One region of the Amycolatopsis sp. cg9 genome, then DNA from elsewhere that is predicted to be linked to it. Evidence: riboswitches for the same ligand, from Rfam matches in the RefSeq annotation. Region 1 holds a riboswitch; the other holds the start of a gene.
What was found. A riboswitch is a leader RNA that binds a small molecule or an ion and turns the genes downstream of it on or off. The one in region 1 is predicted to bind glycine.
Positions count from the first base shown of each region.

Region 2: linked by a shared signal. The riboswitch ahead of gcvP (aminomethyl-transferring glycine dehydrogenase) and the one ahead of gcvP (aminomethyl-transferring glycine dehydrogenase) in region 1 are both predicted to bind glycine.

Region 1 is NZ_CP166850.1:4,535,697-4,540,995, reverse strand. It holds gene gcvP (aminomethyl-transferring glycine dehydrogenase) at 1-2,225, opposite strand, end outside; glycine riboswitch at 2,265-2,363, opposite strand; gene AB5J73_RS21745 (helix-turn-helix domain-containing protein) at 2,639-3,928, opposite strand; gene AB5J73_RS21740 (hypothetical protein) at 4,001-4,198, shown strand; gene AB5J73_RS21735 (3-oxoacyl-ACP reductase) at 4,195-4,962, opposite strand; gene AB5J73_RS21730 (aldehyde dehydrogenase) at 4,962-5,299, opposite strand, start outside.
Region 2 is NZ_CP166850.1:8,017,431-8,022,729, reverse strand. It holds gene AB5J73_RS37260 (MerR family transcriptional regulator) at 1-88, shown strand, start outside; gene AB5J73_RS37255 (bifunctional nuclease family protein) at 302-775, shown strand; gene AB5J73_RS37250 (MerR family transcriptional regulator) at 817-1,212, shown strand; gene trxA (thioredoxin) at 1,224-1,559, shown strand; gene AB5J73_RS37240 (TetR/AcrR family transcriptional regulator) at 1,540-2,172, opposite strand; gene AB5J73_RS37235 (MerR family transcriptional regulator) at 2,451-3,029, shown strand; glycine riboswitch at 3,072-3,170, shown strand; gene gcvP (aminomethyl-transferring glycine dehydrogenase) at 3,342-5,299, shown strand, end outside.

The sequences.
Region 1 (5,299 bases):
GAGCCGTAGGGCGCGCCGCTGATCGGGCCGACGCCGGTCGCCGGGCCGGCGGCGTCGAGCAGCGGGTGGTTCGGCAGGTACGGCGCCAGGTGCGCGCGCACCGCGACCGGGCCGACACCCGGGCCGCCACCGCCGTGCGGGATGCAGAAGGTCTTGTGCAGGTTCAGGTGCGAGACGTCGCCGCCGAACTCGCCCGGCTTGGCCAGGCCCAGCAGGGCGTTGAGGTTCGCGCCGTCGACGTACACCTGGCCGCCGCCGTCGTGGACGATCTTGGCCAGCTCGTCGATGTCGTGCTCGTACACGCCGTGCGTGGACGGGTAGGTGACCATGATCGCGGCGAGCGTGTCCCGGTGGGCGTCCACCTTGGCCCGCAGGTCGGCCAGGTCGACGTTGCCCTCGTCGGTGCACTTGACCACGACCACGCGCATCCCGGCGAGCACCGCGGAGGCGGCGTTGGTGCCGTGCGCGGACGACGGGATCAGGCAGACGTCCCGGGCCTCGTCGCCGTTCGCGCGGTGGTACGCGCGGATCGCGAGGAGCCCGGCCAGCTCACCCTGGCTGCCCGCGTTCGGCTGCAGCGACACCTTGTCGTAGCCGGTGACCTCGGCCAGCCACTCGGCCAGCTGCCCGACCAGCGTGTGGTACCCCGAAGCGTCCTCGGCCGGCGCGAACGGGTGGATGCCGGCGAACTCGCGCCAGCTGATCGGCTCCATCTCGGTGGTGGCGTTGAGCTTCATCGTGCAGGAGCCGAGCGGGATCATGCCGCGGTCGAGGGCGTAGTCCTGGTCGGACAGCTTGCGCAGGTAGCGCAGCATCGCCGTCTCGGAGCGGTGGGTGCCGAAGACCTCGTGGCCCATGAAGCCGCTCTCGCGGGCCAGGCCGTTCGGCAGCGCGACGCCGTCGGTGACGTCGGCCTCGACGCCGAACGCCTTCAGGACCTTCGCGGTGATCGCCGGGGTGCTGACCTCGTCGAAGGCGACGCGGACGTGGTCGGCGTCGACGTGGCCGAGGTTGATGCCGGCCTCGCGGGCGGCCGCGTGGACCTCGGCGGCCTGGCCCGGGACGTGCGCGACGACCGTGTCGAAGAAGGACTCGTGCACGACCTCGACGCCGGTCTTGCGGAGAGCGTCGGCGAAGCCCGCGGCGAGGCCGTGGACGCGCTGGGCGATCCGCTTCAGGCCGTCCGGGCCGTGGTAGACCGCGTACATCGCGGCCAGCACGGCCGGGAGGACCTGCGCGGTGCAGATGTTGGACGTCGCCTTCTCGCGGCGGATGTGCTGCTCGCGGGTCTGCAGCGCGAGCCGGTAGGCGGAGTTGCCGTCGGCGTCCACCGAGACGCCGACCAGGCGCCCGGGCAGCGAGCGCTCGAGGCCGGCGCGGACGGACATGTACCCGGCGTGCGGGCCGCCGTAGCCGAGCGGGACGCCGAAGCGCTGCGTCGAGCCCGCGGCGACGTCGGCGCCGAACTCGCCCGGCGCGGTGACCAGCGTCAGCGCGAGGAGGTCGGCGGCGACCGTGAACAGCGCGCCCGCGGCCTTCGCCGACTCCGAAATCGCGTGGTAGAAGCCGCGGCCGCGCAGCACGCCCGACGCGCCCGGGTACTGCGCGACGACGCCGAAGAACTCGTCCGGCAGGCCGGTCAGCAGGTCGCGGACCTCGACCTCGATGCCGAGGGCCTCGACGCGGGTCCGCACGACGGCGATCGTCTGCGGCAGGCACTCGGCGTCCAGCACGACCTTGTTCGACTTGGACTTGGACGCGCGGCGCATCAGCGTGACGGCCTCGGCGACGGCGGTCGACTCGTCCAGCAGGGAGGCGTTCGCGGTGGCCAGCCCGGTCAGGTCGGCGACCATGGTCTGGAAGTTGAGGAGCGCTTCGAGCCGGCCCTGGGAGATTTCCGGCTGGTAGGGCGTGTACGCCGTGTACCAGGCCGGGTTCTCGAGGACGTTGCGGCGGATCACGCCGGGGGTGACGGTGTCGGAGTAGCCGAGCCCGATCATCTGCGTCATCGGCCGGTTGCGCGCGGCGAGGGCGCGCAGCTCCGCGGTGGCGTCCTCTTCGGACGCGGCAGGCGGGAGCCGCAGGTCACGGGTGGCGCGGATGGCGCTCGGGACGGCGGCGCCGACGAGGGCGTCGAGGCTGCTGTAGCCGCACTCGGCCAGCATCTTCGCGCGCTCGGCCTCGGACGGGCCGATGTGGCGGGCGTCGAACTGCGTTGAAGTGATCGGGAGCTCCTCGGGCCGGGCACACAACGGTGCGCTGGGAACTCCCCCTCTGTCATGGCACCTGAGAGTTTCACCGTGCGGGACACGGCTTTCACCTTGGGTGAGGCGCGGGTGCGCCTGCTTTCCAGAGTGGCCTCGCGCGAAGCGGTAGCAGGTACCTGAGAGATTCCGGGGAGTTTGCTCCTTCGGTGCCCCACCGACTTCGTGAGGGCTCTCCCGCCTCGGCTCAACGGCCCGATCTGCAGTTGTGGCGGTTACGGTACCTGCCGCGTTCGAGATCCGTCCACCTCACCCGGCCAACGCCACAGTGATCCTCGACCCCACCCCGAGCGCCCCAATGTGGCGTTGGGTGCATCCAGCGCACCCAATGTGGCGTTCGGTGCGTCTGACGCACCGAACGCCACATTGGGGCGCTAGGTTCCGGCGACCCGGTGGACCACCTGGCCGGCCAGCGCGGGCGGGCGGCGGACCCGGCCCGAGGGCAGGACCAGGCGCTTGAGCGGGCCACCCAGCGGGACCGGCGGGTGACCCGCGCCCAGCAGCACCTGCTCGACGATCTGCTCGGCGTGCCAGGCCACCGAGTCGTTGAGCCGGTCCAGGGACGGGCGGTCGCCGTCGAAGACGTCCTCGTCGGCCAGGGTCACCTCGTAGTACCGGCAGCCGGGCGGGATCGAAATCGCCTCCTCGATGGCGCGGGCGCCGTCGAGGGGGTCGTCGAACCCCGCTTCGAGCAGCGCCGACCGGTAGATCCGCGCCGCCCGTGCCCGCATCCGCGGCCCGTAGCGGACCACGACCGGGAGCCGTCCGGTCAGGTCCGGCACGGCCAGGCCGTGCAGCAGCATGATCGGCGGCACCGAGTGCACCAGCCGCGGCGCGGGCTCGGCCAGCTCGCGGGCGGTGATCCGGACGCGGTCGGCCATCGCGTCCGGGAGGCCGAAGTAGCGGAAGTCGACGTTGCCGAACCCGAGGCCGTCGGCGACCAGCGACGCCAGCAGCTCGCCGTAGCCCCAGATCGGCGACAGCACCACGACGGGCGGCGCGGTCACGACCGGTGACGGCGCGGGCGGACGCGTCGCCTCCTGCTCGGGCACCTGGATGACCAGCCGCGGCGGCTCGTGCCAGTCGTGCACCTCGGCGACCCGCCAGTACAGCCCGAGCGGCCGCCACAGCTCGCCCAGGACGTCGTGCTCGAGGATCCGGCGCACCTCGGCGTCGTCGTGGGGGAAGTCCCGCGGCGGCACGACCCCGACGTAGTGGTGGTAGGTGACGCGGACCTCGTCGCCGCGGGTGGCCGAGCGGATCCGCATCTCCCAGTCGACCGGCGACGCGGCGATGGCGTTCGCCACCTGCGTCCCGGGCGAGGAGTACACGAGCGCGGTGGCCTGGCGGAGGAACTGCCCGGCCTGGTCGATGCCCTCCCGCAGCGCCTTGGCCGCCTGCGCGACGTGCACCGGCGACGCGAGCGAGCCGGGCAGCACCCCGGCGACGCGCAGCAGCTCGGCCTCCCCGATCCCGGTCACCTCGGCGAGCTGCGCCCAGTGGTCGAAGACGGTCACCTTCGGCGCGTGCCGGTGCTCGATCCAGCTCCGCAGCGTCGACGTCGGCACGCCGATCCGGCGCGCGGCCTCGTCCAGGGAGAGCCCGCGGGAGCGGATGCCGGCCCGGACCGCTTCCGCCCACTCGTCGGCGCGCCAGTGCGTCACCTCACAAAGCTAACGAAACCCGCTAGCTTTGCGCAGGGACAAAACGCCCACGGCCGCCCGACGCTGGTCACCATGACCACCACCGTCGTCGCCTTGACCCTGATCGTCGGCGTGCTGACCTTCGCCGCCGGCGCCTTCCTCGCCGCCGAGGTCGCCGTCCGCGTGCTCCGCCGCCGCGAACGCCTGGTCTCCGAAGAGCGCAGGAAGCTCAACGCCGCCTGGAACTACCTCCGGGAGGTCTACGGCGTCAAGAAACCGACCAAGCGTTAGAGCGGGGTGACGTACGCGCCGGAGATGCCGCCGTCGACCAGGAACTGCGAGGCCGTGATGAAGCTGGCGTCGTCGCTGGCCAGGAACGCCACCGCCGCCGCGATCTCCTCGGGCTCGGCGAACCGGCCGACCGGCACGTGGACCAGCCGCCGCGCCGCGCGTTCCGGGTCCTTCGCGAACAGCTCCTTGAGCAGCGGGGTGTTCACCGGGCCCGGGCAGAGCGCGTTGACGCGGATGTTCTCCCGCGCGAACTGGACGCCGAGCTCGCGGCTCATCGCGAGCACGCCGCCCTTGGACGCGGTGTAGGAGATCTGCGACGTCGCCGCGCCCATCACCGCGACGAACGAGGCCGTGTTGATGATGGATCCCTTGCCCTGGCGCTGCATGTGCGGCAGGACGGCCTTGCAGCAGTGGTACACCGACGTCAGGTTGACCCGCTGGACCTTCTCCCACGCCTCGATGCCGGTGGTCAGGATGGAGTCGTCCTCGGGCGGGGAGATGCCGGCGTTGTTGAACGCGACGTCGACCGAGCCGAACTGCTCGACCGTGCTGTGGAACAGGTTCTCGACCTGTTCGGCGTCGGTGACGTCGGTCTGGATGAACGCGCCGCCGATCTCGTCGGCGACCGCCTTGCCCAAGACCGGGGTCAGGTCCGCGATGACGACCTTCGCCCCTTCGCTCGCCAGGCGGCGGGCCGAGGCGAGCCCGATCCCGCTCGCCCCGCCGGTGATGACCGCCACGCGGCCTTCGAATCGCTGGACCATTACTCCTCCGTGCTCAGAAAGACGTTCTTGGTTTCGGTGAACGCCGCCGCGGCGTCGGGGCCCAGCTCGCGGCCGAGGCCGGACTGCTTGAACCCGCCGAACGGCGTCCAGTAGCGCACCGAAGAGTGCGAGTTGACCGAGAGGTTGCCCGCTTCGACGCCGCGCGCCACCCGGAACGCGCGGCCGGCGTCGCGGGTCCAGATCGACCCGGACAGGCCGTACTCGGTCGCGTTGGCCATGCGGACCGCGTCGGCCTCCTCCGCGAACGGCACGACGGCGACGACCGGGCCGAACACCTCCTCCGCCACGGCCGGGTGCCGCAGGTCGGGCGGGGTGA
Region 2 (5,299 bases), 3.5 Mb from region 1:
CGAAGTGGTGCGCGAGCTGGCGGCACTGTCCGTGACGCTGCACACGCTCCTCGTCAAGGCCGGAATCCGTGGCGTCGCCGGGTGTTGATCGTAACGGGGCGGTGAGATCCTCTTTGCGGTCCCATGTCAATGACTGAATGTTCGGCACCGCATGCCGTACCGTGAAGGCACGGGTTTGCGGCAGGCGAACCGAGAGAGTCCGGACAGCGAGCACAGCGCGCGGATGACGGGTAGCGTCGACAGTGGCGGCGCGAAGCCGTTCCACCGCTGAAGCCCGTGCACGAGAGGGAGGCGAAATCCGATGAGCGAAATGCGCGTCGTCGGGGTGCGGGTCGAGCTGCCCGCGAATCAGCCGATCTTGTTGCTGCGGGAGACCGAGGGCGAACGGTACCTGCCGATCTGGATCGGCTCGGTCGAAGCCACCGCCATCGCTTTGGAGCAGCAGGGAGTCCGCCCGGCCCGTCCGCTCACGCATGACCTGCTGAAAGAGGTCATCGGAGCACTCGGCCGGGAACTCGAGCAGGTCGTGATCACCGACCTCAAGGAAGGCACGTTCTTCGCGGAGCTGGTCTTCGACGGCGACATCCGGGTGTCGGCCCGGCCGAGCGATTCGGTCGCACTGGCCCTGCGGATCGGCGTGCCCATCCACGCCGTGGACGCGGTGCTGGAAGAGGCGGGCCTGATCATCCCGGACGAGCAGGAGGACGAGGTCGAGAAGTTCCGCGAGTTCCTCGACTCCGTGTCGCCGGAAGACTTCCGCGGAGCGGACACCTGATTTCTTGCCTTGACGCGGACGTCAACGTCTAGCGTCGGGGTATGCGGATCGGAGAATTGGCGCAGCGCACGGGTGTCACCACCCGTGCGCTGCGTTTTTACGAGGACCAGGGCCTCCTCGCGGCCCGTCGCTCGGCGAACGGCTACCGCGAATACGACGAGGACGACCTCCAGCTGGTCAAGGAGATCCAGACCCTGCAGACGGTCGGGCTGACCCTCGAAGAAACCCGGCCGTTCGTCGAGTGCCTGCGCAGCGGTCACGAAACCGGCGACTCCTGCGCGAATTCGATCGAGGTCTACCGCCGCAAGCTCGAAGAAGCCGACGCGCTCTTGTCCCGCCTCGGCGGCATCCGCGCCGAGCTGGCCGCGAAGCTCGCCGGCGCGCTCGCCCGGCAGGCGCCCGATCCGTGTGTCGTGCCCGAATCCCCGCGTCCGTGAAGGAGCCGCTCATGTCCGGAGTCACCGAAGTCACCGACTCGACCTTCGCCGAGGCCCTCGGCAGCGACGTCCCCGTGCTGGTCGAGTTCTGGGCCACCTGGTGCGGCCCGTGCCGGATGGTCGGGCCGGTGCTGGCGCAGCTGGCCGCCGAGCGCGCCGGGGAACTGGCCGTCCGCAAGATCAACGCGGACGAGAACCCGGAGACGACCCGGTCCTACCAGGTCATGTCGCTGCCGACGATGATCCTGTTCCGCGGCGGGGAGCCGGTCGAGACGATCGTCGGCGCGTTCCCGAAGGCCCGCATCGAAGAGCGGCTCGACCGGGCCCTCACGGCGCCGTCGCTTTGACGAACGCGTCCGCCACCTCGCGGCCGTACTTCTCCACGTCCAGCGCCGGGTCGGCCGCGTAGGCCGCGGCGACGCCGTCGATGGCCTGCGCGATGGACATCGCCATCACCTCGGGCGTGAAGTCGCCGAAGGCACCCTCGGCCTGGCCCTGTTTGAGCTGGCGGGCCAGTCCGTGCACGCGCAGGTCGTCGACCAGCACCTTCGTCATCACCCAGCCGTCGACGTCGTCGGCGTTGGCGGCCAGCTCCGTCAGGACCCGGACGCACTCCGGGTACGTGCGCAGGAACGCGATCGACGTCTCGATGTGCGCCCGCAGGTAGCCGGGCCGGTCGGCGGGGTCGAGGCCGCCGCCGGTGCGTTCGGCCAGGTACTCGTTCTTCGTCTCGACGACCGTGCTGAGCACGGCCTGCATCAGGCCGGCCTTGTTCGTGAAGTGGTAGGAGATGAGCCGGGTGCTGCTGAGCCCGGCCCGCTCCTTGATCTTGGCGAACGTGGTCCGGCGGTACCCGAGGTCGGCGAGGACGCCGATGGTCGCGCCGATGATCTGCGCGCGGCGGGCGGCCTCGGCCGGGCTGAGCCCCAGTTCGGCCATGAGGTCGGTGTTTACTTGCATGAGTAAAAAGTTACTCGGCTGAGTAAATCGAGTCAAGGGGTTTAAGTCCGCGTGTGTCGGGTACGGCGAACGGCGCAAAGGCTCATCCGACCGTTGAGGCTTGCCGCGCGTCGCGTTGACCGGCACTGTCCGGGCGCTTACCGTCGAAGGAGGTAAATCGCCACGGTGTGATTCACGGTCTGGGGCCGGATCGTGGTGATTGATCTCCGGCGGGTCCCGCTCCTGGGACCGTCCGGCTGTCATTCGCCGGCCGTCAGGTCGGGCGAGGGGAGGCTTGCGTGGTCGAGGCTGGTTCCGAGAAGCAGCCTGTTGAGGTCGCGAGTGGCGAGCAGGGTGAGCTGTTCCCCGACAACTCGCTGCCGGACGAGCTGGTGGGCTACCGCGGGCCGGCCGCGTGCCAGATCGCCGGGATCACCTACCGCCAGCTCGACTACTGGGCCCGGACGAAGCTGGTCGCACCCAGCATCCGCACGGCGCACGGCTCCGGCTCGCAGCGGCTGTACTCGTTCAAGGACATCCTGGTCCTCAAGGTCGTCAAGCGGCTGCTGGACACCGGGGTCTCGCTCCAGAACATCCGGGTCGCCGTCGACCACCTGCGCGTGCGCGGGGTCCGAGACCTGGCCCGGGTGACGCTGTTCTCCGACGGCACCACCGTCTACGAGTGCACCTCGCCGGAGGAGATCGTCGACCTGCTCCAGGGCGGCCAGGGCGTCTTCGGCATCGCGGTCAGCGGTGCCATGCAGGAGATCAGCGGGACCATCCACGAATTCCCGGCCGAACGCGCCGACGGCGGGGTCGTCGAGACGCACCAGCCGGACGAGCTCACCCAGCGCCGCAACGCACGCAAGACCGGTTGATCACCGCTGCGGCGGACGGAGTAAGGTTCCCGGTGCGGTCGACGAACCCGCGCGGGAGAGTCCGAGCCTCACCTTGAGCTCGGCGCCGAAGGAGCAAGTCCTCCCCGGAACCTCTCAGGCACCCTGGACCGCGCGGATGAGACGCCTCTGGAAAGCGGGTCGTCAGGACACAGCCTGATGGCCCCGCCGACGGTGCAAGCCCGGCTCAACCACGCGGGCGAAACTCTCAGGCGCCCTTCGGGGTACGGACAGAGTGGGGAGGCCGGGACACCGCGGTCCCGGCTCAGCCCCGCTGTCCCCCAGGAGGCCGCCGTGCACCCGTCACTCGCCTCGCTGGAGCAGGGGACCCCCTTCGCCGACCGGCACATCGGGCCTGGTCCGGACCAGCTCGGCCGGATCCTCGACGTCATCGGCGTCGCTTCCCTCGACGAACTCGCCGGGCACGCCGTCCCCGAGTCGCTGCGCGCGTCCGCCGAGCCGCTCGAACTGCCCCCGGCGGCCTCCGAAGCCCAGGCGCTGGCCGAACTGCGCGCGCTGGCCGCCCGCAACCGCCCGACCGCCGCGATGATCGGGCTCGGCTACCACGACACCGTGACGCCGCCCGTGATCCGGCGGAACGTGCTCGAGAACCCGGCCTGGTACACCGCCTACACGCCGTACCAGCCGGAAATCTCCCAAGGGCGGCTCGAAGCGCTGCTCAACTTCCAGACCGTGGTCGCGGACCTGACCGCGCTGCCGATCGCGAACGCCTCCCTCCTCGACGAAGCCACCGCGGCCGCCGAGGCGATGACGCTGGTGCGGCGGGCCGGGAAGTCCGCGTCGAACCGGTTCGTCGCCGACCGCGACACCCTGCCGCAGACCCTCGCCGTGCTGCGGACGCGGGCCGAGCCGCTGGGGATCGAGCTGGTCGTGGAAGACCTGTCCCAGGGACTCACCGGACTCGGGCTCGGCGGGGACTTCTTCGGCGTGCTGCTGGCCTACCCGGGTGCGTCCGGCGCCGTGCACGAGCTCGACCTGACCATCGCGGAAGCCAAGAAGCACGGCGCCGCGGTGATCGTGGCCGCCGACCCCCTCGCCCTGACGTTGTTGCGGCCGCCGGGTGAGCTCGGCGCCGACGTCGCCATCGGGTCGACGCAGCGGTTCGGCGTCCCGCTCGGCTTCGGCGGTCCGCACGCGGCGTACCTCGCGGTGCGGAAAGGCCTGGAGCGCCAGCTGCCCGGCCGCCTGGTCGGCGTGTCGAAGGACGCGGACGGCGCGCCCGCGTACCGGCTCGCCCTGCAGACGCGCGAGCAGCACATCCGCCGCGAGAAGGCGACCTCGAACATCTGCACCGCGCAGGTCCTGCTGGCGGTCATGGCGTCGATGTACGCCGTGTACCACGGGCCCGACGGGCTCCGCGCGATCGCGCTGCGGACCCACCGGATGGCCACCGTGCTCGCCGCCGGCCTGGCCGAAGGCGGCGTGGAGGTCGTGCACGGCGAATTCTTCGACACCGTGACCGCGGCGGTGCCGGGCCGGGCCGACGCGGTCGTCGCGGCGGCCCGCGACCTCGGCGTCTCCCTGCGCCGGATCGACGCCGACCACGTCGGCGTCGCCTGCGACGAAACGACCACACGGGAGCGGCTTTCGTTCGTGTGGAAGGCGTTCGGCGTCTCGGTGTCCGATGTGGACGGCCTGGACGCGGACACGGCCGACGCGCTCCCGGCCCCGCTGCGGCGCACGAGCGAGTTCCTCACGCACCCGGTGTTCCACGAGCACCGGTCGGAAACCGCGATGCTGCGGTACCTGCGCCGGCTGGCCGACCGGGACTACGCGCTCGACCGCGGCATGATCCCGCTCGGCTCGTGCACGATGAAGCTCAACGCCACCGCGGAGATGGAACCGGTCACCTGGCCGGAGTTCGCCGGGCTGCACCCGTTCGCGCCCGCCGAGGACGCCGCCGGGCTCCTCGAAGTCGTGGCCGACCTGACCGACTGGCTCGCGCGGATCACCGGCTACGACGCGGTTTCCCTGCAGCCGAACGCCGGCAGCCAGGGTGAGTTCGCGGGCCTGCTGGCGATCCGCGCCTACCACCGTTCGCGCGGCGAGGACGCGCGGGACGTCTGCCTGATCCCGGCCAGCGCGCACGGCACGAACGCGGCGAGCGCGGTGATGGCGGGCATGCGGGTGGTCGTCGTCCGCTGCGGCGACACCGGGAACATCGACCTCGCGCACCTGCGGTCCACTGTGGACGAGCACCGCGGCGACCTGGCCGCGATCATGCTGACCTA